Regions from separate parts of the Candidatus Villigracilis saccharophilus genome, predicted to be linked through region 2. Evidence: riboswitches for the same ligand, from Rfam matches in the RefSeq annotation. Region 2 holds a riboswitch; each other region holds the start of a gene.
The links. A riboswitch is a leader RNA that binds a small molecule or an ion and turns the genes downstream of it on or off. The one in region 2 is predicted to bind cyclic di-GMP.
Positions count from the first base shown of each region.

Region 1: another riboswitch for cyclic di-GMP. It lies ahead of IPL17_RS09345 (M23 family metallopeptidase); the one in region 2 lies ahead of IPL17_RS13505 (right-handed parallel beta-helix repeat-containing protein).
Region 3: another riboswitch for cyclic di-GMP. It lies ahead of IPL17_RS18900 (bifunctional metallophosphatase/5'-nucleotidase); the one in region 2 lies ahead of IPL17_RS13505 (right-handed parallel beta-helix repeat-containing protein).
Region 4: another riboswitch for cyclic di-GMP. It lies ahead of IPL17_RS22390 (transposase); the one in region 2 lies ahead of IPL17_RS13505 (right-handed parallel beta-helix repeat-containing protein).

Region 1 covers NZ_JADJSO010000022.1:86,122-94,169, reverse strand. The annotation lists gene IPL17_RS09390 (class E sortase) at 1-44, shown strand, start outside; gene IPL17_RS09385 (hypothetical protein) at 55-222, shown strand; gene IPL17_RS09380 (TfoX/Sxy family protein) at 489-824, shown strand; gene IPL17_RS09375 (hypothetical protein) at 915-1,064, shown strand; gene IPL17_RS09370 (hypothetical protein) at 1,159-1,359, shown strand; gene IPL17_RS09365 (cation:proton antiporter) at 1,411-2,556, shown strand; gene IPL17_RS09360 (hypothetical protein) at 2,597-2,989, shown strand; gene IPL17_RS09355 (hypothetical protein) at 3,153-3,755, shown strand; gene IPL17_RS09350 (hypothetical protein) at 3,757-3,984, opposite strand; gene IPL17_RS09345 (M23 family metallopeptidase) at 4,169-5,956, opposite strand; cyclic di-GMP riboswitch class I at 6,217-6,307, opposite strand; cyclic di-GMP riboswitch class I at 6,387-6,477, opposite strand; gene IPL17_RS09340 (InlB B-repeat-containing protein) at 6,721-8,048, opposite strand, start outside.
Region 2 covers NZ_JADJSO010000042.1:19,798-27,845, reverse strand. The annotation lists gene IPL17_RS13525 (DUF4173 domain-containing protein) at 164-1,759, shown strand; partial or broken gene IPL17_RS13520 (DsbA family oxidoreductase) at 1,990-2,550, shown strand; gene IPL17_RS13515 (pentapeptide repeat-containing protein) at 2,721-3,695, shown strand; gene IPL17_RS13510 (exonuclease domain-containing protein) at 3,819-4,631, opposite strand; cyclic di-GMP riboswitch class I at 4,917-5,004, shown strand; gene IPL17_RS13505 (right-handed parallel beta-helix repeat-containing protein) at 5,063-6,850, shown strand; gene IPL17_RS13500 (hypothetical protein) at 7,008-7,787, opposite strand; gene IPL17_RS13495 (DUF5615 family PIN-like protein) at 8,046-8,048, opposite strand, start outside.
Region 3 covers NZ_JADJSO010000059.1:69,828-77,875, forward strand. The annotation lists gene IPL17_RS18865 (FeoA domain-containing protein) at 1-946, opposite strand, end outside; gene IPL17_RS18870 (isoprenylcysteine carboxylmethyltransferase family protein) at 955-1,545, opposite strand; gene IPL17_RS18875 (metal-dependent transcriptional regulator) at 1,560-2,231, opposite strand; gene IPL17_RS18880 (SIS domain-containing protein) at 2,350-3,387, shown strand; gene IPL17_RS18885 (hypothetical protein) at 3,510-4,481, shown strand; gene IPL17_RS18890 (DinB family protein) at 4,527-5,399, opposite strand; gene IPL17_RS18895 (response regulator) at 5,386-6,003, opposite strand; cyclic di-GMP riboswitch class I at 6,218-6,300, shown strand; gene IPL17_RS18900 (bifunctional metallophosphatase/5'-nucleotidase) at 6,455-8,048, shown strand, end outside.
Region 4 covers NZ_JADJSO010000071.1:39,051-47,098, reverse strand. The annotation lists gene IPL17_RS22410 (response regulator transcription factor) at 52-702, opposite strand; gene IPL17_RS22405 (histidine kinase N-terminal 7TM domain-containing protein) at 707-2,842, opposite strand; gene IPL17_RS22400 (hypothetical protein) at 2,898-3,500, opposite strand; gene IPL17_RS22395 (restriction endonuclease) at 3,413-4,264, opposite strand; gene IPL17_RS22390 (transposase) at 4,317-4,865, opposite strand; cyclic di-GMP riboswitch class I at 4,946-5,036, opposite strand; gene IPL17_RS22385 (hypothetical protein) at 5,267-5,587, shown strand; gene IPL17_RS22380 (S24 family peptidase) at 5,645-6,955, opposite strand; gene IPL17_RS22375 (hypothetical protein) at 6,952-7,944, opposite strand.

The sequences.
Region 1 (8,048 bases), on a different contig from region 2:
TTGATACACAGCGCATTGTTGTCTTTGCGCGATTACAAAACTAGGAGAAATAAAATGGCTAAGAAAAACAAAAGACCTGCAGCAGCCCGAATGGCGACACCCGCCGCGCCCGTGGAATTCAATCCCGATTATTCCAATGTCAAGAAAGACCTTTCCCGCATTGGCATTCTCGCAGGAACTTTCTTTATCGGCCTCATCGTTCTATCTTTCTTTGTAAAGTAGAAATTTTAGGGTGTACGCAAAAGAAGGAATATTCTGCGTACGCCCTAAAATGTTTCCATAATACTCGCAACGAAATAAAGCGTGTCGTCTATCTGGTTCGAATTGCGTGTTGACACCTATCTAGAGTTCAATAAAACCAGACAGAACGCGGTCAAACAGTTGTTCAAGGGCGGAGTCCAAGAATGCCATGTGGGAAAACATGGGAATATTGTGCCATATGTTTGAAAATCAGTCAGGGTGTGCGCATCATATTTCAGGAGCATAAAATGGCATCTGCTCAAAGCACTGTGGATTTTCTTGTCGGCCAAATGTTGGGGGCAGGAGAAATTTCCCATAAAAAAATGTTCGGCGAATACGGGATATACTGCAACGGAAAAATGGTCGCCTCAGTCTGTGATAACAAACTTTTTATCAAGCCGACTGCCCGCGGAAGAGCGTATATTGGGGAGGTCGTGGAAGAGTCACCCTACCCTGGTGCGAAGCCGCATTTTTTGATCTCCAACGAAAAATCAAAAAATGGGCATTGGCTGGGTGAGTTGATCAGGATCACAGCCGAAGAACTTCCCGTGTCAGTAAAAAAGAAAAAAGCCGGCACATCCTAAAACAACCACCCGCATGGGTGCTATAATGATAAACATACTTTCGTGAAGTTTCCCCATTAATATGGAATTAAATTCCAGAAGGATAAACCGATGCCAGCAGTGAATTATCAATACGAAAAACGCAAAAAAGAATTGGAAAAGAAAAAAAAGAAAGCTGAAAAAGATCGCCAGAAAGAGATCAAAAAGAACAGTAACAAACCCAGAGAGACTCCGCCCCCACCTGTGGCTCCTGAAAAATAGACTTGCAACATGAAGAGCTAACGAACAACCTCCCTCACAAACATCTGCAAGGGAGGTTGTTTTATTAAACGTATAATTCAATGGGAGCATCCCCATGAACAAAAAAATGATCATGATTGATTGGACCCATTCTGGCACAGGTGCAACAAAAATAGAACGAGCAATCGTTTGGACTTTTGGAATGTTTGGCGCAGTTATACTTGCTCAGGATGTACTGGAGGGTGTGACTGCCAACTCCCTGAATAACTGCAAACATTTTTATCATTCACCACTCAGCCTGAAGAAACAGGAGTGAATTGAATATGAATCGTGAAACTTCCCTTCTCGCAACGATGCCGTCAGCCTTGTGTTTGCCTTCGGCGGATTTATTGCGGTGCGCTGCGCTCCTGCGATTATTGGTTATCTGTTGGCCGGGATCATCGTTGGGCCTTTTACGCCGGGCTTTGTTGCTGATTCCAAATTGGCGCTTGAACTGGCTGAGATCGGTGTCATCCTATTAATGTTCGGGGTTGGGACTCATTTTTCAGTCAGGGATCTGATGGCTGTACGTGCTATTGCTTTGCCGGGGGCGCTCTTGCAGATCGTAGCAGCCACGATCTTTGGAATAGGCATATCCAGGCTGTGGGGTTGGACATTGGGAAGCGGATTAGTCTTTGGTCTGGCATTGGTTGCAAGCACGGTCGTTTTGTTAAGAGCCATCGAAGCACAGGGGAGGCTTGATCTGCAGGATGGTCGAATCGCGATTGGATGGCTTATCGTTGAAGATATTGTCATGGTGCTGGTGTTGGTGCTTTGCCGGTTTTCTCTTTTCGCTGGGGGTATTCCTTTAGAGACCATGGCGGCTCAAAATATCTGGGTCACCATTGGCGTAACATTGGGCAGGATCATTTTATTTGTAGCCATCATGCTTGTTGCAGGACGCCGTTATTTTCCCTGGTTGTTACAACGCGTGGAGAAACTAGGTTCTCAGGAACTATTTACGCTCGCTGTTGTCACACTCGCGCTCGGTGTGGCCTTTGGTTCAGCTTACTTTTTTGGTGTTTCTTTCGCGTTGGGCGCATTCTTCGCGGGAGTGGTCATTAATGAATCAGATCTCAGTCATCGGGCAACGCATGATCTGCAGCCCCTACAAAACGCATTTACCGCTTTGTTCTTTGTTTCAGTTGGCATGTTATTTGATCCTGCTATTTTGATCCGCGAGCCTTTGCAGGTATTGACTGTGCTGGCAATCATTGTGATCGGGAAATCGCTCGCGGCATTTTGGATCGTGCGCCTGTTGAAGTATCCTCTGGCTACCGCCTGGACCGTTTCGGTTGCCCTGGCGCAAATTGGGGAATTTTCCTTTATCCTGGCCGGGCTTGGCTGCAGCTGGTTTACTTTCTCAAGACGGGCAGAGCCTGATCGTTGCCGGCGCCTGCTTTCGATCACAATCAATCCACTGCTTTTTTATTTGGCATCCAAACGGAATCTAGTGACGACCAGATCATTATAAATAATCTGATTTGAAAGATCATATTTGATAGGAGTGATCTATGAAACGTTTGATCCTCATCTTTTCGATGCTCGCTTTATTTATCTTTCCTTCAGCAGTTCAAGCGGATGTGGCTCCGCCAATCAATCCACCGGGTTCAAATCTGCAGCCGGGCACAGAGTCCACCCAGGTGAGGATGGTGGCGGAAACTGTTCTGGTCGATGTGCAGAAGGATCTTGATCTTCGCAGTTTGGGCAATGCCATCGTCACCGCAGACTTCACCATGCGCAACCTCGGCAATGATCCCGAGAGCATGGCTGTCCGATTCCCGATTGCCGCACAGAATGGGCGTTTCGAGTATCCCGAGATCGCCGATTTGAAGATCTCTGTCGACAGGAAAAGATCGAGTATCGCCGCACCAGCTTTCCTGATGAAGGAGACCCGAGCCAAATGATCCCCTGGGCTGAGTTCGATATTACCTTCCCGCCCGGGCAGGACGTTTCCATTCAAGTCAAATACGAGTTGAATGGTTCGGGATATGCCCCTTACACCGCCTTTACTATATCCTCGAATCGGGTGCGGGCTGGAAGGACACCATCGGCAGCGCGGATATTATTTTGCGACTGCCTTATGAAGCCAGTCCGCAAAATGTGGTGATTGGGCTGCAGATCGGATGGGCGGAAACCACGTCCGGAGGAGTTTTTCAGGGTAACGAGGTGCGCTGGCATTTTGATAACTTTGAGCCTGGTCCACATGAAGCCATTCATAACATGGAGTTCGCGCTCGTAGCCCCATCAGTTTGGAACAACCTGCTGATCACACGCGCAAATGTTACCAAGTCTCCCAATGACAGCGAAACCTGGGGACAACTTGGAAAGGCTTACAAGTCCATATTCTTGATGCATAAATATTATCGGGAAGATGACGCAGGAAAGGAACTTTACAAATTGGCTATTGAAGCCTACGAAAAGTGTCTCGCGCTCAACCCCAAGGATGCGCAATGGCATGCCGGTTTTGCCGACCTGCTTGCCAATCATGCTTTCTGGAATTCTTTTTTGACCAACCCAACTATGGATGTTTACCGTGCATTCAATGAAATACATACGGCACTCGAGCTGGCGCCGAAGGATGCCAAGGTTCTGGAGATCGCAGAATCAATTTATTTAATGTTCCCAGAGGGAATGATAAAACTGAAAACGGATACAATTTCCCGTGGCTGACTCAAACTCCCACTCCGCTTCCTGTCACCCTGACAATTGCACCTGCTGAAAGTACAGTTGCCGCCTCGGCTGTAGATGCAACGGCAACTCTTGTTCCGCGTGTTACGAATACGCCCCTGCCCATCTCGAGCCCTAGTAAAAACGAAACCACACCTTCGCCAAAAGCAACCCCACCCTGCGGGGCAGCAGCACTGGCTCCGCTAACAGCGATTGGCGTATGGTTGGTCAATAAACGCAGGCTGCAGCATTAAACCAGAGTCTGCTTACGCTCTAATAGATATTTCAAAACTCATTCACGATAAGAAATAAGGCTTAACCACAAAGATCCAATATTTTAAGAGAATAGACATGGCTAGACCGAACAAAGGCGATAGCCATGTCTACTAATTCCTATAAATAATTATCCGTACTTGTTACTGAATCCCAGCCCAATTCCCGGAAATCGGCATGTCGCCAGGATTCCCCAGTGCGAAGACCAGGTCAGCAAAGCCAATCGTATTACTGTTCCTCAGCATAAACACCCCATTGCGATAGACCCCGATCGTATCAACCCCATCATTATTCCAATCACCAGTCACAGGTTGGTCGCCCTTCAACCCGTAATTGAGCGCAACATCCGCAAAGCCGCTGACGTTCGCGTTTTTCAGGAAAATCACCCCATTATTCGGACGAAATACTCCGGTGGTATCCAAACCATCGCCATTCCAATCGCCGACAATGCCCACATCACCCGGGTTACCAAGGAGAAAGGTCGTATCAGCATCTCCTGTGGAATTGCTGTTGCGCAACAAAAACTGACCGTTGTGATAGACCCCAATCGTATCAACACCGTCTCCATCCCAATCCCCGGCAATCGGTTGATCGCCTGCCTGGCCGAAAGAAAACACAATATCTGCGAAACCCAATGTATTTGAATTACGCAGGTAGAAAGTACCGTTTCGATAGACGCCGATCGTATCTGTTCCATTACCATCCCAATCGCCCACTACAGGATAATCTCCTCCCAATCCATAATTTATGACGACATTCGCGAATCCGTCAGTATTACTATTTTTCAAGTACAAGGCTCCATTGGCTGGCCGAAAGACTCCAGTCGCATAATTTGTGATGATTGGAGATGCAGGCAGTGCTTCGCTAAGCAGCAAATTGTTATTAATGTCCTTTTTTACGCCTGCTTTCTCGAGCCACATATAACCAGGATCCGTATCATAACTCCAACGGCCACTATGAACATACCATCCCGAGAGAGGCGTGCCATTAATCGCAACAAGCGCTCCATTGTGCTTAAGAGTGAAATGAACGTGAGGAACAGATGATGCACCGCCAGAGCATGTGGCTTCTGCAGGTGTATTTGCGACCACACCTATTTTGTCATTTTGTTTAATTGAACCTGAAAAGCTTTGTATGTTTTCAAGATGATAATAAGTTGTCTCCCACCCATCTGCATGTAAAATTTTAAAATAACACGCAGAAACTTGGATCGGAATTCCTGCAGCGCTTGCAACTATCCAGGTATTGCTTGTATCAGATCCCCAGGAAAGACCTCCAGGATAGAAATCCAAAGAAGAAGCATCCCGGAACGTGCAATTTGTATTAGTGATACATCCGCTGTTATCATGAACGCCCCCAAATCTCCATGATGTTCCCTGCAGATAGGGGAGTTGTAATAAGTTATCCGGTGCGACTGGCATTCCCGATTCCGCAGACAGGCTTACAAGGTTGTTTTCATCAAGCGGACTATTATTTCCAAATAATCTTGCATAAGTCTGGTAAAAGCCATTGGCTTGGCTGTTATCCAGTATCAATGATATGTTTTTTTCATTCATTGCGGCAAGTCCCGCGATGATCGCATAGGTCCCCGCATTGGTGCCTGATGCTACACTGACAGTATACCCATCCGAAGTAACAAAAGATTCCAGAGACCGCTGTGAAACAGACAGCGGAGAGTAGGAATAAAGATGCAAATAATAAGCCTCTGTCATTTTATTTGACAGGTATTCAACCTGAGAAATAAAATGACCGGCATCCAAACCAAAAGCATCTTCCAATTTTTCAGCATTGGGATTGGAAATTAATTGGGAATGAATTTCCAACAAGGTCAGATAAATTTTTGGGTTTATACTGAAATATTCCGAGCGGCCATATAGATCATCAGCATATACCAACAGGTGAGGAGCATTGGTGCTAAGGTAAGATTTCAAACTAAAATCCCCCACATTAGGTCCGTACACAAACTCGCCATCTGACAAAATTATGCTTGCAGCTAAACCGGAATTATCCTTCGCTTGAACCCCCTCAGGAACCGCAAATGCGCAGAACAAAATGCAAATTAATAATGAGCTGGTGAAAACTACATTTTTGAATTGACTGATTTGATTCCTGGATGTCATGAAAATATTCCTTCATATGAGCATCCAGATCTTTTGCATTTTTGAAATGTAAGCAATCTCGACTGCTCGTTTTCGGCAGCTTGGCGATCATGGCTGTGCGAACTCAGCTTTAGACCCATAGCTTTGCGTTCCTGCTTTTCAACAGGTTTGCGATTTATCGATACGATAGACTCTTAAAGTTCAAATAAAAACGGATCTGACTTTTGCCAGATCCGCGAATGGAAACACAAAACATGTGGTTTTCAGCGGTCTGGCGATCCTGGTTGTATGTCAACAACTTTAGACCCATGACTTTGCGTCCCTGTTTTTCAACAGGTTTGCGATTTCATTAACATTTATCTGTTTTTAGTTTAGCACATCCTTCAGGTTTTTCACTTTTCAAATCAGAAAAGTCACCCCATATTATTGTAAGGTAACTGCAGGCATAATCATGTTTGTGGAATACGTCTTGTAGAGGCCTCGATACACGCAGTCTCAGCCAAAAAAACTTTGAACTCACAATTAAAAAGAACATGGCTATGCTCCCCGACAGCATAGCCATGTTTCTCGTTTTTACAAAATTCGATCAGTATATTTTATGGGATCCCATCCCAGTTGCCTGAGATCGGCATATCACCGGGGATGCCCAAAGCGAATACTATATCTGCGAACCCTATCGTATTGGAATTCCGCAGGTAGAAGGAACCGTTTCGATATACCCCAATGGTATCAATTCCATCATCGTTCCAATCGCCGATCACAGGTTGGTCATTAGCCAAGCCATAATTTAGCGCAACGTCTGCGAATCCGCTTACATTTGTATTCTTCAGGAAGATCACACCATTGCTTGGGCGGAAGACCCCGGTGGTATCCAGACCGTCACCATCCCAATCCCCTGCAATGCCAACATCGCCCGGGTTTCCAAGATAGAAGCTCGTATCCGCTGGCCCCGCAGAATTGCTGTTGCGCAGCAGGAATTGGCCGTTGCGATAGACACCGATTGTATCAGTGCCATCCCCATCCCAGTCCCCAGAAACCGGCTGATCACCTGGAAGACCAAAGGCGAACTCCAGGTCAGCAAAACCAATGGTGTTGGAATTGCGCAGGTAGAAAGAGCCGTTGCGATAAATTCCAATCGTATCTGTTCCGTTACCGTCCCAATCTCCTGTTATAGGATAATCTCCTCCCAATCCATAGTTAATGGCGATATCTGCAAAGCCCGTTGTGTTGGCATTCTTCAGATACAAAAGCCCATTACTCGGCCGAAAGACTCCGGTTGTATCTCCACCAGAACCCAAGCCGCCGGAACCATTATTGATCACAAAGTCTCCAGCTGCCGCGTTGATCAGGCTATTGTAGTTGGCACTATCACCCGCCACGAAGTCTGCTGTGATGGCATATGTGCCGATAGCTGTTGGCACGGTTGCAGATCCATTATATTTAATATTGCCAACCGTACCCGCAACTGAGCCAGTCACAATCGCCGCTTGTGGAGTGGCATTAAAGACGACCGGCGAATTCGTTACAGATAATGTCGGCGTGGCTTTGTTGATTGAAAAAGAACCAGCAACGGCATTCGTCAGGCTGTTATAAGCGGTCGGATCGTTTGGCACGAAATTCGCTGTGACCGTATAGGTGCCGGCATTGGTCGGCACGGTTGCGACGCCATTATATTTAATATTGCTAACCGTACCCGCAACTGAGCCAGTCACAGTCGCCGCCTGTGGAGTCCCGTTGAAGATAACCGGCGAATTTGTTACAGACAAGGTCGGCGTAACTTTGATCAGCGTGTAATTGACACTAGCTGAATGAGCATGGGCAGGCATGGTGATCGTGTTTATGTTGGCAGTACTGGTGTCATTATTGGTGCCAGTCCAACTGCTGATCTGCCAACCGGAGGTTGGTACTGCCCCGCTCAAGCTAA
Region 2 (8,048 bases):
ACCGATAATGAAAGTATGTCACAAAATAAATCGGATGTCAATAGGCGGAATTGATATTCTCATGAAATTGTAAGAATTTTTTTTGGATGTTTTATGATACCTTTTGAGAGTCTCCGCCAGACCTTCAGGGCTATCCTTGTCGAAATTCAATCAGGAGAAATACATGAAAACCAATCCCACAAAACTCTGGATCATTGTCTTCGCGCTCGGATGGCTGTTCGATTTTCTATTCTGGAATCAGGCGCCTGGCATTAACTTTGCCATTTTCACAAGTATGTGTTTGACAGCCGCCTTCTATTTCTTACTGAGCGATGGTCTGCGCCCGAACCGCACCAGCCTGATCCTGCTCCCGTTATTTGGCTTTTTCACCGCTGTGACATTCATCCGCGCCGAGTCGATGACATCTTTTCTTGCCTATGTATTCACACTGTTAATGATGATCCTGCTCGCCGTCAGTTATCTGGGCGGACGCTGGTATCTGTACACGATGGTGGATTACGTTGGTAAATTCATGCAGCTGGCAGGCAGTGTATTGGTGCGTCCGATCGGTTTTACGAATGATATTCGTAAAGCGCAATTGGAAGCGGGTATTCAACCTGCAAAGCGCAACATCTGGCCCGTGGTGCGTGGAATTATCATCGCCCTGCCGATCATCGCCATCTTTGCCTCATTGCTCGCTTCTGCAGACGCCATTTTCAGCCAGAGGCTGACCGATGTCATTGAATGGTTCAACATTGAAAATCTGCCTGAGTTGATCTTCCGTCTTGTTTACATCGTCGTCATTGGATATGGGATCGCGGGGGTGATACTGCATGCCTCCACAGAATCAAAGGATGAAAAACTTGCCAGTGAAGGCAAACCTTTCATTCCTCCATTCCTGGGTTATGTCGAAGCGACCATTGTGCTGGGCAGCGTGGTCGCGCTCTTCCTGACATTCGTGGTGATCCAATTCCAGTATTTCTTCGGCGGCACGACCAACATTCACATTGACGGATTTACCTACGCCGAATACGCGCGCCGCGGTTTCGGCGAACTGGTCACCGTGGCATTCTTTGCACTGCTCCTGTTCCTGACCTTTAGCGCCATCACCAAACGCGACACCGAAACCCAGCGCAAAATTTTCTCAGGGCTGGGAGTCACGCTGGTCGCTCTCCTGCTGGTCATGCTCCTTTCGGCGTACCAGCGCCTCGGTTTGTATGAAGCGGCGTACGGCTTCTCGCGCCTGCGCACGTACACGCACGTCTTTCTCATCTGGATCGGGCTGCTTTTGATCGCGACCATTGTTCTTGAAATCCTGCGCAAGGAAAACTTTTTCACATTTGCCATGCTGATCGCATCGCTGGGATTCGCGATATCCCTGCCCATCCTGAACGTGGACGCGTTCATCGTGAATCAAAATGTCCAACGCGAGATCCGCGCACAAAAAAATAACACCGTCGATCTGGATGCTCAATATTTTCTGGATCTATCTGACGATGCGGTTCCGCCCATGGTGAAAGCGTATCAGACTCCGTCCCTGCCTGTTCCTGTTCGAGAAAAAATTGGCGCAGCCCTGGCATGTATCCAATACACGCGCGAAACTGAAGATCGCGAATATTCATGGCAGTCCTTCCAATTTTCTCGCTACAATGCAGACAAAGCGCTGGCTTTGGTAAAGAAAGACCTGAAGGGTTATGCTGTGGACGATAGCGAATTCCCAAACATGGTCACCACTCCGGCGGGTGAAGAATTTTCCTGCTCGCCGTATTATATTGATTAACTAAATGTCGTTGCGAGGGCGTTCTTTCTCTTTGCCCGAAGCAACCTCCTGATTAAGTTGGAGATTGCTTCGTCGCTTCGCTTCTCGCAATGACATGACAATTGATGTAAGAACCTGCCACCATTGAATGTCTATCCACTGTTCACTACGCACAACACACTTCTCACAAAGGACTGACAATGGATTTCAAACTGACCATCTTCTCCGATTACATATGACCGTGGTGCTATGTCGGCCAGGGTGTGGTTGACTTACTGAAAGCTGAACACAATGTGGATGTGGAATGGCGTCCGTATTACTTGCGCCCCGATACTCCACCCGAAGGCATGGAATTGCCTGATTACATCCTGCGCGCGCGTGCCAACGGCGCAGATGAACGTCTGAAAAGCATGGCAAAGACCCACGGCATGGAGTTCAATTCTCCAGATCGTATCTACAATACTCGCATTGCCCACGAAGCGACTGAATACGCCCGCGAGTACAGCAAGGGCAATGAGTTCCATCATGTGGTTTTTCGAAAAGTCTACGCGGAGGCTTTGGATATCAGCCAATGGGATGTGCTCCGCTCCGCCGCCGAGGAAGTCGGCCTGGATGCGGACGACATGCAAACTGTCGTGGATGGCGGCAGGTACACCGCTCATGTGGCTGAGCAGGTTCAGCAGGCGCAGCAGATCGGCGTAACGGGCGTTCCAACCTATGTGATCAATGATCGTTATGCGATCGTCGGCGCTCAGCCGTATGAGGCCTTCAAGAACGCGCTGGCACAGATCGCGGCGATGAAAGATGGATAATTCATTAACAGATCTCCGAAGTTTCTAGATTTTTAGGTCATACTTTCAAGGCAGGCTTTACGGCTTGCCTTGTTTGTTTTTAACGACAAACGACCGTTAACGAAATGCCCAAGAAAAAGTATACTGGCGATAAAATAAGAGTTCACTATATAAGTTAACAGGGAAATTCGATGGAAGATTACTATCTAATCTTGGGAGTGGAACCACAGGCCAAACCTGACGCAATTCAGGAACGGTTTAGATTCCTGGCGCAGGCATTTCATCCTGATAAATACTCCAGCCCAAAACAAAAACAATTTGCAGAGGAAGAATTCAAGAAAATAAATAACGCATATCAAATCCTATCAAACCCCCGCAAGCGCGCTGACTACGATCTGCAAAGAAGCCGGCCTGCAAATCACTCAAGAACGAATGCAAATGATGTAAACGAAAAAGCCGAAGAAACGATACGTCAACATGCGCGGGAAGAACAGAAGAGAAAAGCTGAAGAAGCAGCGCGCCAACCCATCCAGGAAGAACAAAAGATAAAGGTCGAAAAAACGGCGTATCGGCCTACACAGGAAGAACTGAACAAGTTGATGAGCACAAGTCCAATCGACCTGAGAGACCTTGACCTGAAAGGATATAACTTGAGCAAGGCAGATCTGATTGGCGCGAACCTGAACGGCAGTGAGTTGTGTGACGCCGACTTAAGCGATGCAAACCTCAGCCAGGCTGATCTGGGCGGAGCCGACCTGAGCGGGACGATTTACAATAAAAAAACGATCTGGCCTGATGGGTTTGATCAAAAGAAAGCTGGAGCAACCCTTAAGATATCAATATCTGACCAGGAACTTGGTCAGATATTGCATTCCAGAATGAAAAGCCTGCGAGGTCTCTACCTGCGTAACGCCTCCCTGACCGGCGCAGACCTGAGCAAAGGCAATCTCAGTAAGGCTTTTTTGCGCGAAGCGGACCTGAGTAACGCCAACCTAAACGGTGCCGATTTGTGGGATGCAACCTTGAGAGACGCCAACCTGAGAGGAGCAGACCTGAGAGGAACCAATCTTGGAGAAGCGAACCTGGCAGGCGCCATCTTCGATAAAAACACAAAACTGCCAGACGGATTTGATCCCATTGCGGCAGGGGCGATACTTAGAGAATAGACTTCGAAAACGGGTGTGGATTCATATCATTGTGAAAGGACTCTTGTCGCTTCCCGACCAAACAATCGCATGTTGTTGGGGAGACTGCTTCGGCATAGAGCAAAAGCCCTCGCAGCAACGTGATTATTTTCCCACTTCCACCGCCACCTCAATGATCCTATCCAATCGAAAGGTGCGTTCGGCTTCACGGGTATGGCAGAAGGCTTTAAGGTAGATGTAATCGGTAAGGCCCATAACTTCTGTGGGTGAAATCCAGCGTTCAGAAACCGATCCATCTTTATCCATATATTTGATAAATAATCTTCTTCCGCTATTTATGGCTTCACTGAGTTCGGTCGGCAGGTATACGCCATCCTGCGGCCAGGCGGGAGAGTTATAAATGCCGATATATTCGTCGAGCGGTTTGCCATTCGGCTTAAGCGCATCCATCATCGCAAAGAAGACATTCTTGGCAGTCATCGCATCCGTCATGGCATGCGACGCTTGCAAACTATTCGAAACATGGAACGCATCCGCCAGATATTGCAGACTGTAGGATTCCAAGTCATAGTTGTCGCGCGCCAGCAAAAGTGTGTCGATCAAATTCGGATATTCGACGGAATGTCCCAGCTTGCGATATTCGTTATCAAGGAATTGCAGGTCGAATTTGGCATTATGGCAAACAATGATCGCATCCTTTAAAGACGCCTCCAGCTGGCCGGTGATCTCTGCGAACTTTGGCGCGGCTGACAGTTTCGACACATCCAGGCCGTTGACGTGAGACGCCGCGGGTGAAAGGTCGCGTTCGGGATCCAGGAGCAGGTCAACGGTCGCTTTGATGCGCCTGCCTTCGGTAATGACGATCGCTATTTGACAGATCCGATCTCCAAACCACGGAGAAAGTCCGGTGGTTTCGATATCCAGAAAAGCGAAGCGCGCGTTGGAAATATCAAACATGATGAGGTCCGCCTTGTTAGAGTATGGGGTATCTTACCGTTTTTCCAGACACAACGCAACCATAAAGCACGAGCAATAGACGGGTGTTTTTGGCTATAAAACTATGAAAACTGCTCTTTTTGATTGGCTTCTTACTTAACTGCAAGGCTCATTTTTCAATTAACAAATGTGTGGGGCTCTATAGTACTTTAGTCCCATTCACAAACCTTTCCCCTATCTGCCTGTGTGATAACCTTCACACAGGCAAATTTTGTTGCCCATTGAAGAAAATAAACTAATAATAAAAATCTAAAAAGGCAAATTCGGTGAAAACCGAAGACGCAAAGCCAAGGGTCTAAAGTAGTTCTTTTACTATGATTGCCAGGTTGCTGAAAGTGTTAAGCAAACTGCCTGGCGGATGCCAGGCAGTTTGCTTTACAAAGGAGTAAATTATGAGAAAGACAAAGTTTCAAATCATGACTGTCATCGCGGCACTCTTGTTGTCATTTGGCAGTTTTACGAACACAAAAGCTGCCTCCGCAGCCGCGATGCCAGAACATCAATTGGCACTGGCTGGCTCCAATATTTATTATGTCAGTACAAGCGGCAAAGACACAAATTCAGGGTCAGCAGCAGCGCCGTTCAAGACATTTTCAAAAGCCGCATCCGTCCTGGCAGCCGGTGACACCCTGCAAGTGCTGGCGGGAACGTATAACGAAACATTAACTCTTTCAAAATCGGGTACGGCGGCCGCGCCAATTACTGTGATCGGAAATGGGGCCATCCTGAACATGCAGGCCTCAAAGGCCAATGGAATTTCAATTACCGGCAGTTACATCAAAGTGTCGAATTTTGAAATTATCGGCGCCGTTGACTTTGGCATACTTATAGCTGGCAAGTATGTTGTGGTCGAAAATAATAACTTACATGATAATGTGACCAAGAACGGAGTTGGAACCTGCGGCCTGTCCACCTCCTGGGGCAGCGCGGTTAAGGTTAAAGTCGGCGGCGAGAACAGCGTCATTCGGAACAATACTGTTTACAACAATTGCGGCGAGGGCATAGCCGTCACACGCGGTGTCATCGCGCTGGTCGAGAATAATACCGCCTACGACAACTTCAATGTCAATTATTACGTTGACAATTCCCCCTGGGTGGTGGTGCAAAACAACCTGTCCTACTGTACAGGCACTCATTTAAGAAATGGCAATCGAGCTACTGGCATAGCATTGGGAGAGGAATTTTACACAGGCTGGGGCGCGCAATTGCATGATGTTACGATCACTGGCAATACGGTCAGGGACTGTCAGAATGGAATTGTAGCATTTGCTAGCAATGTTGGCGGAACACTAACAAACGCGACCATTAGCAACAATAGCGTGCCAAGCGGGCAAGTCCGCAGTATTTCCATGCAAGCCTCAACCAACAAGAATGTGGTCGTTTCATACAACAACGTATTCAATACGGTCTATGTAAAACAAACTTCGGGGATTTCACTTGTTGGGAACGTGATCAGCGATGCAACCATACCGACAAGCACGCCGACCCCCGGCACCACGTTGGGAGTATTTCGCCCGGGTGATGGGCAGCTATACCTCAAGAGCACACATACAGCAGGCGTCGCCGACGTGATAATCAGCTACGGTGCCAGCGGAGATTATCCTGTGACAGGTGATTGGGACGGCAATGGCACAGATACGATCGGGGTTTACCGCAATGGCACCTTCTATTTGCGAAATTCCAACTCGGTCGGCTATGCAGACCTCACATTTCAATTCGGCGCCATCGGCGACCAGCCCGTGGTTGGGGATTGGGACGGCGATGGAATCGACACGATCGGTGTATATCGTAAGGGATTGTTTTTTCTACGCGATAGTAACTCCGCAGGAGCGCCCGATACGAGTTTTGCATTAGGCAATCCGGGTGATATTGGCGTAACCGGCGATTGGAATGGCGACGGCATGGATACAACGGGGGTATTCCGGCCGAGTAATGGGGTGATATTCCTAAAAAACGCCAATACAAGTGGTTTTGCAGATGTGGCCCTCAACTATGGTCTATCCGGAGACAAGCCCGTGATCGGAGATTGGAATAATGATGGGATTGATACGATCGGTGTCTTTCGTAATGGCTCTTTCTATCTGCGTAATTCCAATACGATCGGGTTTGCCGATATCGTTTTCGCGTTTGGCAGCGGCAGTGACATACCGATCGCAGGGGATTGGGATGGGATGCAGTAATCGGTCCTGATCTTTCTTAAATATCAAACGACAAGGCTATGCTTAGAAAAAGCATAGCCTTGTCGTTTTCGAGTGCAATTGCGCAATGAAAGTAGAAAAAGAATTTTCGCTCAGCGTTTTCGGTGTTCAAAATTTTGCGCGTGGCTGATTTAAAAAATTAATTCTTATTTGAATTCCACACTCGAGTGTGCGTATTGATGAATAGATAATAGACCGCGAGACCACCGCTGTATAACAGAACAGCCACATAGACGATCAGGTTGAGTTGATATTCAGGTTTTACGGTTTTGAAGAGAGCCAGAAAGGGGAAGATCAACACAAGGTCATAGGCCAGAAAGCTCAGGAGTTGACCAAGCGCATTATGCCAGCGCGGCTGAAAAAGCCCGTACAAAAAGTAGAACGCATCTCCCAAAAAGATACAGCCGAATATCACAGACGATCTGGGATCCAATACCCACGGGAAGATCGGCAGTTTCATCACCAGCGAGCCGCCCGCCAGGAATAACGCGGCGATGAATATCCCAAAGGAAACACGCACCAGTTTTGGGGTGGGACGAGAGTCGCGCAGATCAAATTTACGGCTCCACTGAAACGCAATGATGCTGGCGATCGCTGTCAGGATGCACGCAAATCCATAGATGAACAAGTCGGAGCGGCCTTCTCGTAACGCAAGCTGTAAAAAGAAAATGGCGCACGCGGCGGCGATGACGAACACATTGAGCGCGCCGGCGGGTAACGCGCCCAGCTCACCTGTCCAGCCGATCCAGATGGCCGCCACACTGACCGCGGCCAGGATCGATCCGATGAACAGGTAGGAAAGCCGTCCATCGAGCCAGGGCCATAAATTAGTAGCAAAAGGGAGTTGAAAAATGTAGCCTAAAGCCAATAAGAGAATGACAAATCCGCCCAAAAATGTTGCATATTGAATCTGCTTCATGATCTCACCTCTAATATTTAGATTTTTTCTTGAAGAGATTATAGCATTCTAATTTTTTGCCCATAACTATATCCCAGTGCATGGACTTTTCTCACCGCTCGCTATCCAATCTTCCGCTTCCTGCCATCCGTTCCCGTCCGTGATGCGAAGCAGTCCGTTGACCCACCTCACGCGGACATGGCTCACCATCAATCAGCCCCACGCACCCAATAAAAAACACTGGACATTCAGCCCAGTGTTTTCTCGATTTTCCATACTTTA
Region 3 (8,048 bases), on a different contig from region 2:
CGCGCACGCGATAGGCGCGCGGGTCGCCAAAAAAGTTTTGCAGTTCAGGGTAGATCGTGGTTCCAGGCGTGAGTCCCAGGTCCAAAAATCGTCTGCGAGTAAAACCCTGCACCGCGTCATCCAGGATCACGATTTCTCCGCGTTGGTCATGCTGCAACTCCACCAGCGGGATGGCGCTTGCTTTTGCAATTTCACTTTCAGGCAGCGCAGACACACTCACATTTGCCGCCACTGCGGGCGCAAGTCGGTATTCGGTCTCGCCGTCTGTCAATAAAATTCGCTGTGAGTTTCGATCTAGGATTCGGATGGTTTGACCCAAACGGAGTCCCGCCGCCAGGATCTGTTCAAACGCTAAGGCAGGTTCATCCTCAAGGTGCACGATCCGTGCTGGACCTTCAGACTGCCACGACGTCAACGGCATTCCCTCCGCCTTGAGCAGAGTCCCCTCACGGGTTGGGATGGGATCGCCGTGTGGATCACGCATCGGATGACCCAGAGCCGCGTCCAGGTCGTTGAGTTGAGCTTCCGTGAGCGAGTGTTCGCGCCGCTCGGATTCGCCATGGACTTTTTCCAACGGCATGCGCGCTTCATCGGTAAGGTAGCGTTCCCACAAACGATGCGCGCGCACAACATGCATGGCCCAGCGTTCACCCTCGGTGGTAAGGTTTAATATCGCGTCGCGTGATTCGAGCAAGCCTTGTGTTTCCATTGTTTCGATCAAATGCATCACCTGGTTTCTTTGAACATCCAACGTGCCTGCCAGTGACTCGGGTGACGCATGTCGTCCTTGTTGTTCGCGGTCAAGTAAATGTTTAAGCGCATCTTCCACTTGTTCGCGTTCATGGGCGGCTCGATAAGTTTTATAGATCGCGATCAAACCTACGCGCGGTAGGAAGGTGATGATGAGGAGTGAAACTGTGATAAGTATCCAGGTTATTGAAGTCATTTTTGCTCCTAGAATTTGGGCAGGAACGCCCCGGTTGTTTTCATATACTTTCGATATTCATCGCCAAATTTTTCGATGAGATGGGCTTCCTCATTTGGAAGTCTGACGGCGAGTAGGATGAATGACAGACTCGCCATTGCGGCTATGAACCAATTACTCGCAATAACAGCAAAGGACAGAAAGAGCAACGTCCCAACCGAATAAAGCGGATGTCGCACCCAGCGATAGATTCCGCGCGTGACTAATTTATGCTCTTTGCGAGTACTAACTGTTGGACTGATGTTTGTACCAATGCTGCTGAATAACCAATAGATGAGGAGTACGCAAATGAAGCCCGTTCCGACTCCGATCCAACGCACCAAAGTGGGGAAGTCAACTTTTGACCATGCCAATGCAGGCGGGTAAATTAAGTACCCGATAATACTTAGCCACAAAATCGAACCGCCGGTGCGAAGGAGAAGTATCATCGCGATACCCTCGTCTTTCCACGGAACTTTTTCACCAGTGAGCCTGTCTGCATTAAGGCGGAAATAAGAGGAGATGGATATGCTGGATAGAAATATTACTACTGCAAATATTCGAAATATGTTCTCGTTCATGTTTTACCTCTAAATTATTTGTCTACAAATACCTGACTTGTGACAGCTATACCAAGGACCAAGTTTGACTTTTGGCCTTCAACTTTAATTGTGAGATTTCCATCGAATTCGGAATAATTCGTTACCGTAATTTTCACTTCAGGCACAACGCCGATCTTGTGTAGGTGTCGGAGCAAGGCCGGGTCATCGTCTGATACTCGTCGAACGGTGGCAATATCGTCGGTCCGCAATGAAGCGAGCGGGCATGATTTGTCGGCAGGCATAACCAGATCTGCTGTGGGAATTAATTCACCATGTGGATCACGGGTTGGGTGCCCCAATGCCGCAGCCATGCGTGCCTCAAAATCCTCAGAGATCACATGTTCGAGTTTGTCCGCTTCGCAATGGACTTCATCCCATGAATAACCAAGTGTATTGACGAGAAAAGTTTCTAGCAAGCGATGATGGCGGATCACTTCGAGTGCCGCCTTTTCTCCATTGTTGGTGAGTGTGACCCCTTGATGTTTTTTGTAAACGACCAGAGGGGGCTTGGAACTGGCAAGTTTTTGGAGCATGCCAGTCACAGAGGCCGGCGCAATGTTAAGCCGTGCTGCAATATCATTTGTGCTGGCAGCGCCGCCTTGCCCGTTCAACTCATATATATGTTTGAGGTAATCTTGAATCGATTGAGTCATTAACTCAGTCATTCTGTTTCGTCCTTTTTAGGATTAATAATTATAAATTTAGGTTATCCTAAATTTATAATAGCTTAAATTATTTTATATGTCAAGCCTGTTTCTCTTATTTTCGTTGTAAAATAATGATATGTCACTACACACTGAAATTATTGAACAACCTGATCGTATTGATTCCTTGCTTATGTCGCAGAAAAAGAATGTGGAGAATATTGCTGCTGAGATCCGCAAGCGGGATATTCAGTATGTATTTCTTGCCGCACGCGGGACATCAGACAATGCAGGACGATATGCAAATTACCTGTTGGGTGCGTTGAACGGTCTTCCACTTGCGCTGGCAACTCCTTCTCTGTTTACATATTACAAACAACCTCCGAAACTAAAAAATGCACTGGTGATCGGTATTTCACAATCAGGACAATCTCCTGATATTGTCAGTGTGTTGGAGGAGGGAAGAAAACAGAACTGTTTGACGCTTTCGATCACTAATGATGCCAGATCTCCGCTCACGAAAGCCGCAGATTTTTTACTGGACATTCAGGCTGGTAAGGAGAAGGCCGTTGCGGCGACAAAAACATATACAACCGAGTTAATGTCCATCGCCATGCTTTCAACCGCGCTAAGCGGAGACAAAAAACGTTGGGCGGAGTTGGGTGGCGTTTCCGGTTGGATGAAGAATGTTTTGAAACATGACTCGGCAATTTCACAATCCGCAGAGCGATATCGATACATGGACCAGACTGTTGTGTTGGGGCGCGGTTTCAATTACTCCACTGCTTTTGAGTGGGCTTTAAAATTAAAGGAACTCGCATATGTAAAGGCTGAACCTTATTCTTCGGCTGATTTCCAGCATGGCCCGATTGCGATGCTGGAAAGCGGGTTTCCTGTTCTTGGGGTTGCCCCCAAAGGCAAAGTATTTAATTCCATGTATGAGATGTTGAAGCGTTTACGCAAAGAGCTCTTTGCCGAACTTGTCGTGATCTCGAACGATAAAAAAGCTTTGGCGCTTGCGAGTCTTCCGTTGACAATTCCTACTGATGTGCCTGAATGGCTATCGCCTTTGATATGCATTCTCCCTGCGCAGATGTTTGCTTACCGCCTGACGCAGGCAAAAGGGTACAACACTGAACGGCCACGCAGTATTCGCAAAGTTACGGAAACGAGATAAAAAAACGCAGACATTCGTCTGTGTTTTTTTATCTAAAAATTATTAAGAATAGCTCATCTTGTATTTGCGTGGATTTATGTCATAATGCAAATTATATTTTATCCTAAACTAGGAGTATTCCAATGCGCGTGTGTATTCTTTCCGACGAAGTGATCGCTGACTTTAACCCAGCTCCATATATAAAGGATTTTGATTGGCAAATGATCACCATGACTTCGCCTGTCAAAGACAGGATTCGCGCGTTGGCAGACAGAAAAGATTTCGATGTTTTTTTAAACATCTGCGAGGGCTACGAATTCGAAGATATGCAGGATGATGAATTAGGCTATGATGCCATAGAGGTTGTTCGGGCACTGGAAGAATTGGAATTGCCTTTTACTGGTGCGCATTCCAATTGTTTTGATCCCACCCGTGAGGAAATGCAGGCTGTTGCCGATGCAAATAGGATTGGGTTTGCAAGAGGCTATCAAGTTAAAAATGTTCTGGAGGCGGAAGAGCTAGTTAAGAATCTTCGCTACCCGATCATGATCAAACATCCGAAGAGCTACGGCAGTACCGGTATGACAAAGGATTCCCGCGCAGACACGTTAGAAGAAGTTAAGACTCAGGTGGCTAGGATTTGCTCCGAATTTGGCGCGGCTCGCATGGAAGAGTTTATAGTAGGCAAGGAGTTCAATGTCCTTGTCGTTGACAATGTGGATGATTTGAGCGATCCCGTGGCCTATCCTCCAGCGGAATTGATATTTCCTCCCAACGAAGAATTCTGGCATGTGGATATAAAATGGAATTATGATGTGCCGTTTGATTTTAAGCGGGTCATTGACCCGGAATTGGTTGCGCGCCTTCATGATATTGCAAAACGGATGTATCTTGCCATGGGGTTGGTGGGATACGGACGCTGTGACATTCGCATGAATGAAAAAGGGGAGTTGTTTATTTTGGAAATTAATCCCAATCCTGCCATTATGCTGCCGCCTTCTGACTATGGTCCCGCCGATTATATGATTTTGTATGATGCGGATGGGTATAAAGGATTCTTTGACCGAATTTTCCGTGCAGCGCACTTTAGGCACAAAATGAGATTTGCAAAATAAGTGAAAGGACCGCGATTAAACTTCGCGGTCCTTTTGTTATAGTGTTTAATTCTCTAGCGCAGATTGAATTTCCCGTACTCTCAAATTTATATTCTTGGCCAATTCTGAACTGCTTGTCGGATAATTATCGCTGCTGATCATTTTCGCATTTACTTCAGCCAGCGCAGAAAATAAATACCGGATCAACCGTTTGGATTCGCTCGGGGTTTGGCTGACCGCGGTTAGCGTTTTGTCGATTTGAACGGTGTGCTGAATGATGTGCGCTTCAAAACGATGCAGGCGGTGGCGAATGGGGAAGCGGGTTTCTTCCCAAAAGGCGGCTGGCAAATCCAGTTCCTGATCCGTGATATTGGAAAATTCCTGAATGATCGAAGGATGCAGTTCGTGGTGATATGCCAGCATTGCATCAAGCGGACCCTCCATCAGAAATTCATACTCACTTTCGTTTATGCCGTATAGGCGTGGATATTCGGGCTTGGGGATTCTTTCAGGCGTCCATTGGGCAACACGGTGACGTTCTAATGCGTAACGGATAACCGTGCGGAAGGAGAATTCAGCGCCAAGGATGTGCGCATAAGCCTGGCGGATAGCCCATTCGCCATCATTTGGTATGCGTTCTGAAACTTCTTTTGAAACCCCAATGACCACAGCCTGTAAACCCAGGTATTGTTTATGGTATTGACCAAGGATATGTTGCGCCTGTGTCAGCGGTGTGCGGGTCGATGTCAGCAGAACAGCCAGTTGCCGTAGTTCTTGAATCGTCACAAAGAAGGCAAAACGGATTCCTTCTTCATCGTGATCTTTCCATGTCCATTTACGGTCTAGTTCTTTTTCGGAAAGTGGAAGCATGAGCGCTGAGAAGTTTTCGACAGCATTGATTAATTCAGAATTGAACATGGGGAGGTTATTTTTTTTCAAAATGCTCGTGTATCTGGTTCAACAGTTTTTGAATCTCTTCGCGTTCCTGAATAGCCATTTGAAGTGATGCCTGGAAGGATAGTTTTTCCTCTTCTGAAAGAGTTTCTAGAAGGCGTTCAGTGCGGGCGATCTGTGCATTTTTTTGGTCGAGTTTGATCTGAAGGCGTTTCCGATAACCTTTATAAAAATCAGGCTCAGTAAGCGGCTCTTGTGAAGCAGGGATTCCTTTTTTTAGAAGTTCTGAGATCGTTTGCATGAACTGTTCAAGGTCGATCGGCTTTTCGATGAAACGCGTCGCTCCGATATTCAATGCAAATGCCTTATCTTCTGGTGCGACATAGGTTGCTGATAAAAATATCACCGGGATAGCGCGTGTTTCTGAATGTATTCTTAATCTGTGAACAAGGCTGAATCCGTCCATCTTGGGCATCAGGATATCGGTGATGACCAGTAACGGGCGTTCCTTTTGAATAACTTCCAGTGCCTCTTCACCGTTTCGCGCAGTAAGAACCCGGTAGCCTTTGAATTTTAGGGTTGCATCCAATAATTTTAAGATGTCGGGAATATCTTCCACGACTAACAGATAACCAGATTGTGTGTCCATGCTTTTATTTTATCTCTTCTTGACACTTTGTATATGGGAAAAATGTTTTTATTCCATTACACTTCTATTAACTCATGCGGATATTGTTTAACTTAAGTTCACGATCCTTACTTTTGCATATACCGAAGTTAAAAAGCAATGGGACTTAAGTATTATACAAATTCATTGTAAATCAACAATGAATTATGATATAGTTTGTCAACATTACCTGATACGAAAAAATGGGCAAATCCATCGTGAGGTGGTGTCGCAAAGTCATGGATCTGTGGTTGTGATACAGATCGCCAGACTGCCGAAGGATTTTTACCCCTTTGGCAGTGTTTATTTAATAGGAATGGAGGAATGGAAAACAAATAATAAAACCATTGTTGCCAATGTCCTGATATTTTGAACATGCTTTTTCAAATTAACAATCAAATTCTCACTTGCCAAAGGAAAGGATTTTTCACCAATGAAGAATAAAAAAGTTTTCTCAATATTGCTTTTGCTGGTTCTGCTTTCGACCCTGATCGTATCAACTGTTTCAGCCAAGCCTTCTCCGACTGTCGATGTTCAAATCTTAGCTGTTAATGACTTTCATGGAAACCTTGAACCACCAGCTGGTTCGTCCGGGCGTATTGGAACGATCAATGCTGGCGGCGCGGAATATCTTGCCACTCACATCAATACCTTGCGCGCCCTCAATCCGAATACTGTTGTGGTATCCGCTGGCGATATGATCGGCGCAAGCCCGCTGCTTTCTGCACTTTTCCATGATGAACCAAGCATTGAAGCTTTCAATGCGATGGGTCTGGATTTTAATGCTGTTGGCAATCACGAATTCGATGAAGGTTTTGTTGAGTTGTTACGCATGCAAAAAGGCGGTTGCCATCCTGTTGATGGTTGTTTGGACGGCGATGATTTTGCGGGAGCAAAGTTTAAATATCTGGCTGCCAATGTTGTTTTTAATGATAGCGATGATGAAGATGATGATGACAGTAAGAAAAACAAAGACGAAGATCTCAAGACTCTCTTCCCTGCCTATAAGATCCGTGAATTTAATAGTGTCAAGGTTGCCTTTATTGGCATGACGCTCGAGGGTACGCCGAGTATTGTTACGCCTTCAGGTGTTGCCGGTCTTACCTTTTTGGACGAAGCTGATACCGTCAATGCTCTGATCCCTGAGCTTAAGAAAGAAGGTGTCCAAACCATTGTAGTTCTGATCCATGAAGGCGGCGCCCAGGTGGCTCCCGCTCCTTACAATGGCTGTGAGGGTATTTCCGGTGCCATTGTAGATATCGTCAATCGCTTTGACCCGGAAGTGGATGTGGTCATCAGCGGACATACTCACAATGCGTATAACTGTACGATCAATAATATGCTCGTTACGAGTGCCGCATCCTTTGGACGTGTTGTGACCGATGTTGACCTGACGATCAATCGCAAGTCAGGTGAAGTTGTCAGCATGTCTGCCAATAACAATATTGTTACTCGTGATGTCGCAAAGGATGGTTTCATCACCGCGCTCATCGCTAAATATAATGCAATTGCCGCCCCGCTTGCCAACCGTGTTATTGGAGTGATTACTGCCACGATCACACGTACCAATAATGCCGCAGGCGAGTCGGCTTTGGGTGATGTGATCGCAGATGCGCAATTGTATGCCACGGCAGATCCAGCCAACGGCGGGGCTGTGATCGCTTTTATGAATCCGGGCGGAATCCGTACTGACCTGAATTTTGCGGGCAGTACGGCCGGTGAAGGCGATGGGAAGGTTACCTACGGCGAATCGTTCGCGGTCCAGCCATTCGGTAATAATTTGACGACCATTACCATGACGGGAACTCAGATCAAGGCGGTCTTGGAACAGCAGTTTAACAATCCCGCTGCAGGCCAAAATCGTATCTTGCAGATCTCCAATGGATTTACATATAGCTGGAGCCTGTCTGCGCCTGTTGGAAGCAAGATCTCGAACATGATGCTTAATGGTGTTGCGATCAGTGATACCTCCACATACCGTGTGACAGTGAATAGCTTCCTTGCCGACGGCGGTGACAATTTCTTCG
Region 4 (8,048 bases), on a different contig from region 2:
CCGCGCATTTTAGCGCGGGCTGGATTATGGTTTGATACCAATGATTCGAACTTATTTTTTTGACTCGGCCAGACCTTCATTGATTGCATATAAAGCCGCTTGGGTGCGGTTGGCTAGATGGAGTTTGTTCAGGATGCTGCTGACATATTTTGCCACCGTTCTCTCATGGACAACCAGCGAATTTGCGATTTCTTGGTTGCTTAAACCACGCGCAATAAATTTCAAGGTCTCCAGTTCCCGGGGTGTCAAAGGATTCGCTGTGTAGATCAACTCTGCAGGATGATCTATTTCATTGATGACTTTCATTGCAATGGAAGGTTGGATCGAAGCCTGCCCCTTTGCAACATCACGGATCGCCTGCAATAACTGTACCCGTGTCGCATCTTTTAGTAAGAACCCCAACGCTCCGGCCTTGATGGATTGGTAAACCAGGTCGCTTTCGTCAAAGCTGGTCAATACCAAAATTCGCGAATCTGGAGAAACGTGTTTTATTTTTGGAATGGATTCCAGACCGCTTTGTTTTGGCATCATTAAATCCAAAAGGATGACATCGGGCTTTGCTTGACGAGCGATCTCCACGGCTTTAATTCCGTTTTCGGCCTCGCCCACAACTTTCATGTCTGGCTGAAATGAAAGGATCGTAACCACTCCATCTCGCACCACGCTTTCATCATCTACTACAAGAATGCGTATTGCCTTCATAAAATTATTCCTTTCTGCCGACTGTTACAGAGATTTTTGTTCCCGCGCCAGGTGCGGATGTGATCTTGTACTTTCCGTTTGCCTGTATGGCACGTTCCTTCATATTTGGAAGCCCCAATCCGCCCTGATCTATTTTTTTGATGTCAAACCCGCGCCCGTCATCTGTGATTGTAAGTATAACATTTTGGCGGGTTTGCTTTAATCCGATGGAGACGTTTTTTGCATGTGCATGCCTAAGAATATTATTCAATGCTTCCTGTGCAATGTAATATAGGGCAATTTCCTTATCTTTTGTCAGCTGGATGTTTTCATCTGCGAGCAGCCGGGCTTTGATGTCGGCGCGTCCCTCAACCGCAGCCAAACGATGGTGCAGGGAGGAAACCAATCCATCATTAAGATCCACAGGCTGCATTTCATATAGAAAGAGACGCATTTCTTTTACGGCTTGTCGTGCATTTTCTCCGATGCGGGTTAGGACTTGCAAGGGGGCGATTTCGGATCCTGCTTCCATTCCGGCTTGTGCTGCCTCAGTCAGAGCGACCAGCCCATACAGTTTTTGACTCACAGAGTCGTGCAGGTCGCGTAACAGCCGCTGACGCTCTGAAAGTGCGATCGCGAATTGTCGTCGGCGATTATTGTCGATCAACGTTGCGATTTGATTTGAGATGGTGGTGAGTCGAACCACTTCATCTTCACTGTAGGTGATGTTCTCATTCCGCCCCAGGCAAATGCAGCCGATCACTGTATTCTCATGTTCTGTAGAAATGATCAACGGAATGAGTACGGCGCAATCAAAGCCTAATTTATTTAAGTTGGCTGTAACATCTATCGAATCATTGAATTTATCCACAATGAGTGGATGGTTTCCCTCATTGTGCATCAGCCATTTATATATGGTTGCGGCGATCGATTCTTGTTTTATTATCTTATTATGATCGGGCGCAAGCCCAAATTGAGATTTTAAAGTAAGTCTTGCTGGAGAGCCATCGCCTTCTTCGGTCAGGAAAATTGCAACTGCCTGGCTGCGGAATGAATATACGATCTGATAGCTGGATTCGGATAAAAATTCCTCTAAATTTATCGAGCGGCTGGCTGCGCTTGATACCGCATTCAGGAGAACGAACAGTTCGTCGCGCGCCCGTTGACGCGCGTCATTTGCCAGTTTACGTCCTGTAATATCTCGCCAAAGGATGAGGTGACCGAAGTCTGCGTCACTTTGATCTGTCAATTTGGAAATGCGAATATTAAGGTAGCGCCAATCCTTTTTGGATTTTACGCTTCGACGCATTTCTATTTCTTTATTGCCTTTGGTGGAGTTTAGAATGTTGGGCCAATCAGTCAGAATTTGATCTATGGATTCTCCGTAGATTTTTTCGTGGGATAACCCGATCATTTCCTCTGCCGCAGTGTTCAAGTCGATCACTCTGTTGCGGTGATCAACTACCATCCATCCGTCATCCATGCCTTCAACTACTAAATCCCGTGTAATGGGGGTTGTCTCAATTGAATGCCTGTTGAAAATCCCATATGAAAAGCCAATGAGCGCCAGTGAGAAAGATACCATGGAAAGCAGGATGTCAGTTTCCGTGCTGACTCCAAATATTGTTGATACTCTGCTTAGCAAAGGAAGAAGGGCGCCGATGATAATAGTCCCGGAACGAAAAAAATGGATACTCGGTTTGCGAGCGAAAGTGTCAATTAAGAATACATTACATGCGAGAAGAATGCTGATAATATAGATCGAATTCAGTTGTTTTCCAATACTGTTTTCGCCAATAAAAAAAATGGAACGTAGGGGTTCGGTCCAAAATGCGAATTGAAGGATTGCTGGTGCCAAAAAGAAAAAAATCATCGCGGTGTTGTGCATCCAGCGAGTGCGGTTATTCATCCAGCTTATGCGATTGGTGTAGATAAGCGAAAAATAGAATTGCGCCATTGCTGCAATTGCCAGGCATAAATAGTTTATGGATGTTAATACCCGCAGGGAAAAAAACGGCTCTGGCAATTTGTAAAGATAGTATGATATTCCCCAGACGGTAACTATACTTGCGATAATTGAAAGACTGATCGCGTCGGCGGTTTTCTTGTTTAAGAGAAAAACAGCGCCGATGAGCAGGGCGATCGTGGGAACCAGCAGCAAATTTAATAATGGGTAGTTGCATATTTTTAATGAATTGGAATGGCGCTAATTAAAATCACCCGTGCTGGGCGGCTTTCTTTGTTCCACGGCTTGCAGAAAACTCGACGACACGGTGACGAAACGCCCAAAAGTCTGGGGCCAGGTGCGGCAAACTTTCCGATTCAAGTTCTGTCAACCAGAACACAACGCGGATGGATTGTTCCACCAGAAGTTCTCTGTGCATGTTAAGGGCGCTAAAAATCGTGCCGTTCACTTGCCCACCTACAATCCCCAGCTCTGATACAAAAAAAACAATTTCATTGTGATTTTTTGTTTTGCATATTGCGTCGATCACATCTGTTTTACCCGTTGCCTTGATCAATTTGACTTTCTGATCCCATTTTATAATTTCTTTTTCAAGAGCCTTTTGGGCTTTGATCTGTTCCGGTTTTGATTTGTGGATCGCGAGCAAAATGCTCGGTCTTTGCCAGTGAATGGCAAGATTAATTTCATCCGTCAGGATTTCAATCCCTTCTTTGAATGATTTGCTGTGAAAATCTTGTTTTGCCATGATTAAGGAATCTTCACGTTCTATTGATCTTTGGAAAGGAAGTAAATTATTTTTAAAGGTAGTAGATCTTGTGCTTCGCGGTTTAATTGGTTGTAGTACTGCTTCCACAGATCGAAAAAGGCGCCGCTGTTTAGTGATGTTATTTTCTGGAAGTTTCCGGATGCCAGTGCCTGCATGGCTTCATTTGTAAAACCGCCGATGGAAAAGATCACGCCATAATCATTTGGCCCCAGGGTGGACAGGAAACTTCTGATGCCTTCCAATGTTACCGCCTGACCTCTGTGCTTGATCTGCCCTATGATCCTTTGTCCCTTCGCGCCAATTGGATCTACGAATGCAATCAGATCAATGTGACCGCGTTCTTTTTCAGGCGGCGCGATCCATGAAGGGTGATAATCCATTGCACGCAAGAGTTCGGCAAGCATGGTTTGAAGTTTGGTGTGGTGTAATTGACGTAAATGGCTTTCGATCTGCCCCCATGCAGCTTCCTGCGCGATCTCCATAACCATTATGCTTTCGGGAACTGCTTGTTTGCGCGCTTCATAAAGGCGCATGGCCTCTTTGTAAAAGTCTTGTACATTAACAAACCTTCTGCAGGCCTGATAGCCTTCTTCGGTAATGTACCAGCGTCCTTTTTCAGTTTTTAACAGCCACCCTGCGTGCACAAGTGGAATCGTAGCTAACCGCACAATTCTTTCATAACGCGGTAAATTCGATTTGGAGGAATATCTTAATTCATCCTCGCTTAATTGATTGGTTATGGGGATGAGCGATAATACTTCTTTTGCTGTCAATCCGTCCGGCTTGTCCCACAGGATTTCGAATACACTACGTAATAATTCGCCCACCCTCTTTATTGTCAAGTTGGACATTTGTAGAATCCTGTTTGGATGTTTTGTTTTCTGCCTGTATGATTCCCAAATATCACAGGGTATATAAACCCTGCTGTCGGCGCATCAAGCGGATATATTGCACGATCATTTCGTTGGGGTGGGGGCGTATTCCTAGCACGACCAGATGACCAGGCGCCCAAAAATCATTGGACAAATTCTCTTGTGCTATACGCCCAAAATTTGAGAGAATGAATTTTGAAGTTTCATTTCGTATAGTATGCATAAACTGCGAGGGGGCAACTGAAGCATTTACACGCACTCCCCATTGGAAATATTCAGGATTGACTGTGGTGAACTCTAGTCGCCAGCCATACGAAATACAGATCTGTTGCAGCCACTGTGATAAATACTCTACTAAATCCCCTTTTAATTGATGCGCAGGAAAACGGGGAATAAGGAGACACGTGTAACTCAGGTCGTATGACTCGGAGTGAATAGGCTCAAGTATGACTTCCGGGTCTGAATCAAGAACATCCTCTTCTTTTGTATGAAATAAAGAAAAGGTATTACTGAGCTTTGTGTCATTTTGATCTACAAAGTCCAGATTACCATCATCCAAATCAGACTTGTTATTCTGCATTTATTCCCTTTATAAAAATTATACCTGAGAACGGGAAAAAGTGGGCAATTAAAACCCCCGCAGAGCATTAAAAAATGCCTTTTGGCGGTCTGGCAATCCTAATTGCATGAACACAACCTTAGACCCATGACTTTGCGTCCTCGCATTTCTGCGAGTTTGCTTTTTTCCATTGTATTTCAGTATTATAAAACAAAAAAAAATTATTTTGGAAATATTAAGGATGAGATATGTGAGGCTGGAGTGGAGCCGAGTGCGTTGATGTATATCAACCAGCATCAATAAATGTGGTCATAGTTTCCGCATGGATTTAATATACTTTAGCAATGTTTTTTTTTTATTAAGCAGATATGCTTGGTCTACTTATAACGCCTAGGAAAGAAAGTAGGACGAGGCCAATGTTTATGGATAAAAAAGTTGTTTTCAACGGCATTGAAATATTAACTTCGGAGGATGATGTTTCTGCGAAGAGTTTTTTCGATTTCACAGAAGAAGTGATCGACATGCTTGAAAGAGACCTTGATAAAAACGACGAAAATTTTCACCTGAGCATCAACACGGAATTTTTCGTGAATAGAAAGCCCAAACATAGCATCTCTGTCAACGGCCTGAGTAATCAAAAGACCCGCGGAAAAGTGGTGAAGATCCTGCAAAGAGCTGCCAGTTTATTAAGCGGACACGCCACCGGCACAGCCAGCGTTAATCTAATAATTGATGACCGCTGACCTTGTTTTCCCATGTATCGGGATATATTATTTGCAGAGTAGATGAATTTATATTAATTAGGAATCGAAAGGTTTTGCCACTGCGTAAATAACGCCAATGATCTTGGCGTTATTTTTATCCCCTAAATGTATATCATTATATTCATCTCCCTTTTCTGTGGTTTCAGATTTAAGGATTTGCCGATCTTTTCGATATCTTTTTACCGTTAAAAAACTTTGTGTTGTTTGTTGGTCCTCAAACGACGCCAAAACAATATCGTTTTCATCTGCCGCAGGGACGAAGAGTATTAAAACAAAATCGCCGTTCTTGATGGATGTTTTATTTGCAATGTTATTCATGCTGTGACCGGCAACTTTTACCCAGCCCCAATTTATTTCTTTAGAGGCTATCTTGATTTCATTTGATGTCCGCTTGAGCGGATGCACATCGTGCGGCTGGTTATTAAGAAAAATAATCCTTGCTTCAGCAGCGCCGGTTATATTTAAACCTATTTCGGGTTTCCCGGATTTGCCTGCCGCGACCATCTGTTCATAGACCGGCAGGGACTGTAGTGATAGGTATCCGTCTGTACGCGTTTCTTCAAATGGGGAAGTTTTATTGTTTTCTAAATGACTTTCGATTGATTTTCCAGTTGATGTGTTTTGAAAACTTGGAATGGATGCCGGCGTAATGGTTTGAATGAATTGGAATGAAACGTTCCTACCAGTATGTGTTTCTTGATAAATTATTTTTTCTTTCTCTTGGGTTGTGGGAGATGATCTGGCAGATGAATTCTCCTGGGAGGTTTTGCTTTCGACGTTTTCCGTATCACCTGTTGGACTTTCTTTTTTAGATGCCCCATTATTTTTAGCCGACGGGGAGTCCACGACCCGAAAAAGAGGTTCGTTGGAAAATTTTTCAAGGGTCTCTTGGATATCTAATTTCAGTTCTTTTTTCTTTCTGCTTTTTGCTTCTGTTCTAGGTGTGCTTAGGCTGGTATTTGTCTTAAGAAGCTGCAAAGCATTTTCTAATTCACGTCGGGCGCTTGGGAAATCCTTCATTTTGCTGTAATTTACCCCAAGCAGCCAATGCGCAACAGGGTTATTCACTTCTGTGTCTGACAATTTGTTAATGGCTTGCAAAAGACAGTCCCTTGAGTTGGGATGATCTCCTTGTTCATAATACGCGCATCCTAAAAACAAGTAATAAAACCCTTTTTGTGAATGGCTTTGAATGTTGGTTTGTTGTAACGCATCGAGCAAACAGTTGATTGCGCTTTGTAAATCATCTGGCCGTGAAGCGCTTAAATTGTAAGCCCATGCTCTCAAGCGCGATGAGTTTTCATTACATTCAAGTTTGTTGATGATCGCAATGATCTCTTCTTTCATACTTCTTCATCCAGGGGAAAAGATTCAACGCCGTCGGGCATTCTCTTGGGTGTTGAATTTGTATAAGTGCGGGGATTTTTCATGCCTTGATTAATGACTCCATATATGGATGTCAAAAGCTTTGCTGTGAAGTTGGTGGTATCCATGCGGTCAAGTCCATTGGCGAGTGTAAAAACCATATCGCGGGCCATTTCCGCCAGCGCTCTTTTCTGTGCGCGCAGTTGATACGCTTTTACTTCGCCTTGCGTGACTGTTGCATGGGTTGCGTGTCCTGTTTCCCAAATTCGAATTCTTTGGCGTTTGATTTCTTCCGGTAACTCTACATCTATAATCTGCAGGTAGGCAAGTGAAACACCATTCACTTGTAGTTTGGCATTAATATTTTTTAATATTTCACGCATTGTTTCTGTGGAGAGAAGTTGACCGCCATTAGCGCTGGCGATAAATATTTCTTCAAGATATCTGCTGGCGATGTATTCACCCAGCAATCCATTGGCTTTGCCCATGGCAGATTTTGACCATTCGTGACCTTCCTTGCCGCTGGAGAGAGCTTCCTCCACTGCTTTGCGAGTTGCCCCCGCGTTGTATTCGTAGAGTTCATTCCCTTCCCTGCCTTTTTCCGAATTTGGTGTCATGAAGAATTCGCCTTTTGCTTTTATGTCAATGCGAATGCCGTCCTTTGTCCACGCGGTGACGATGATTTCTTCGATCTGCGGGCAGGTATTGAGGACAGTTTTTATCGTCTCGTGCAGTTCCAAAAATGCGTCTCCCTGCCCGACGACTCTTGAGAACCGATTTCCACGTTCCAAATAGATCGCATTACCAGGGTCGATCTTGAGGTTAGCCGGACCGCCTATTTGGGTTTGCCAATTCTCCGATGGATCCAGTTTTCCGTTTTTAGCTTTTATGGTGGGAAATTTGATCAGGTTTGAAAGTGGAGGAGGCATGGGAGGGCGTCCATAAACACGCAAATTCACCACTTTTTTCATATTGACCGAGTCTGGCAGGGCATAAAAGAATTTTAAAAATGTTCCTGCGGTTTTGAAAAGATGTTTTAAGATCATTGAAGACAAGAAAAGCGGTGTAAAAATGA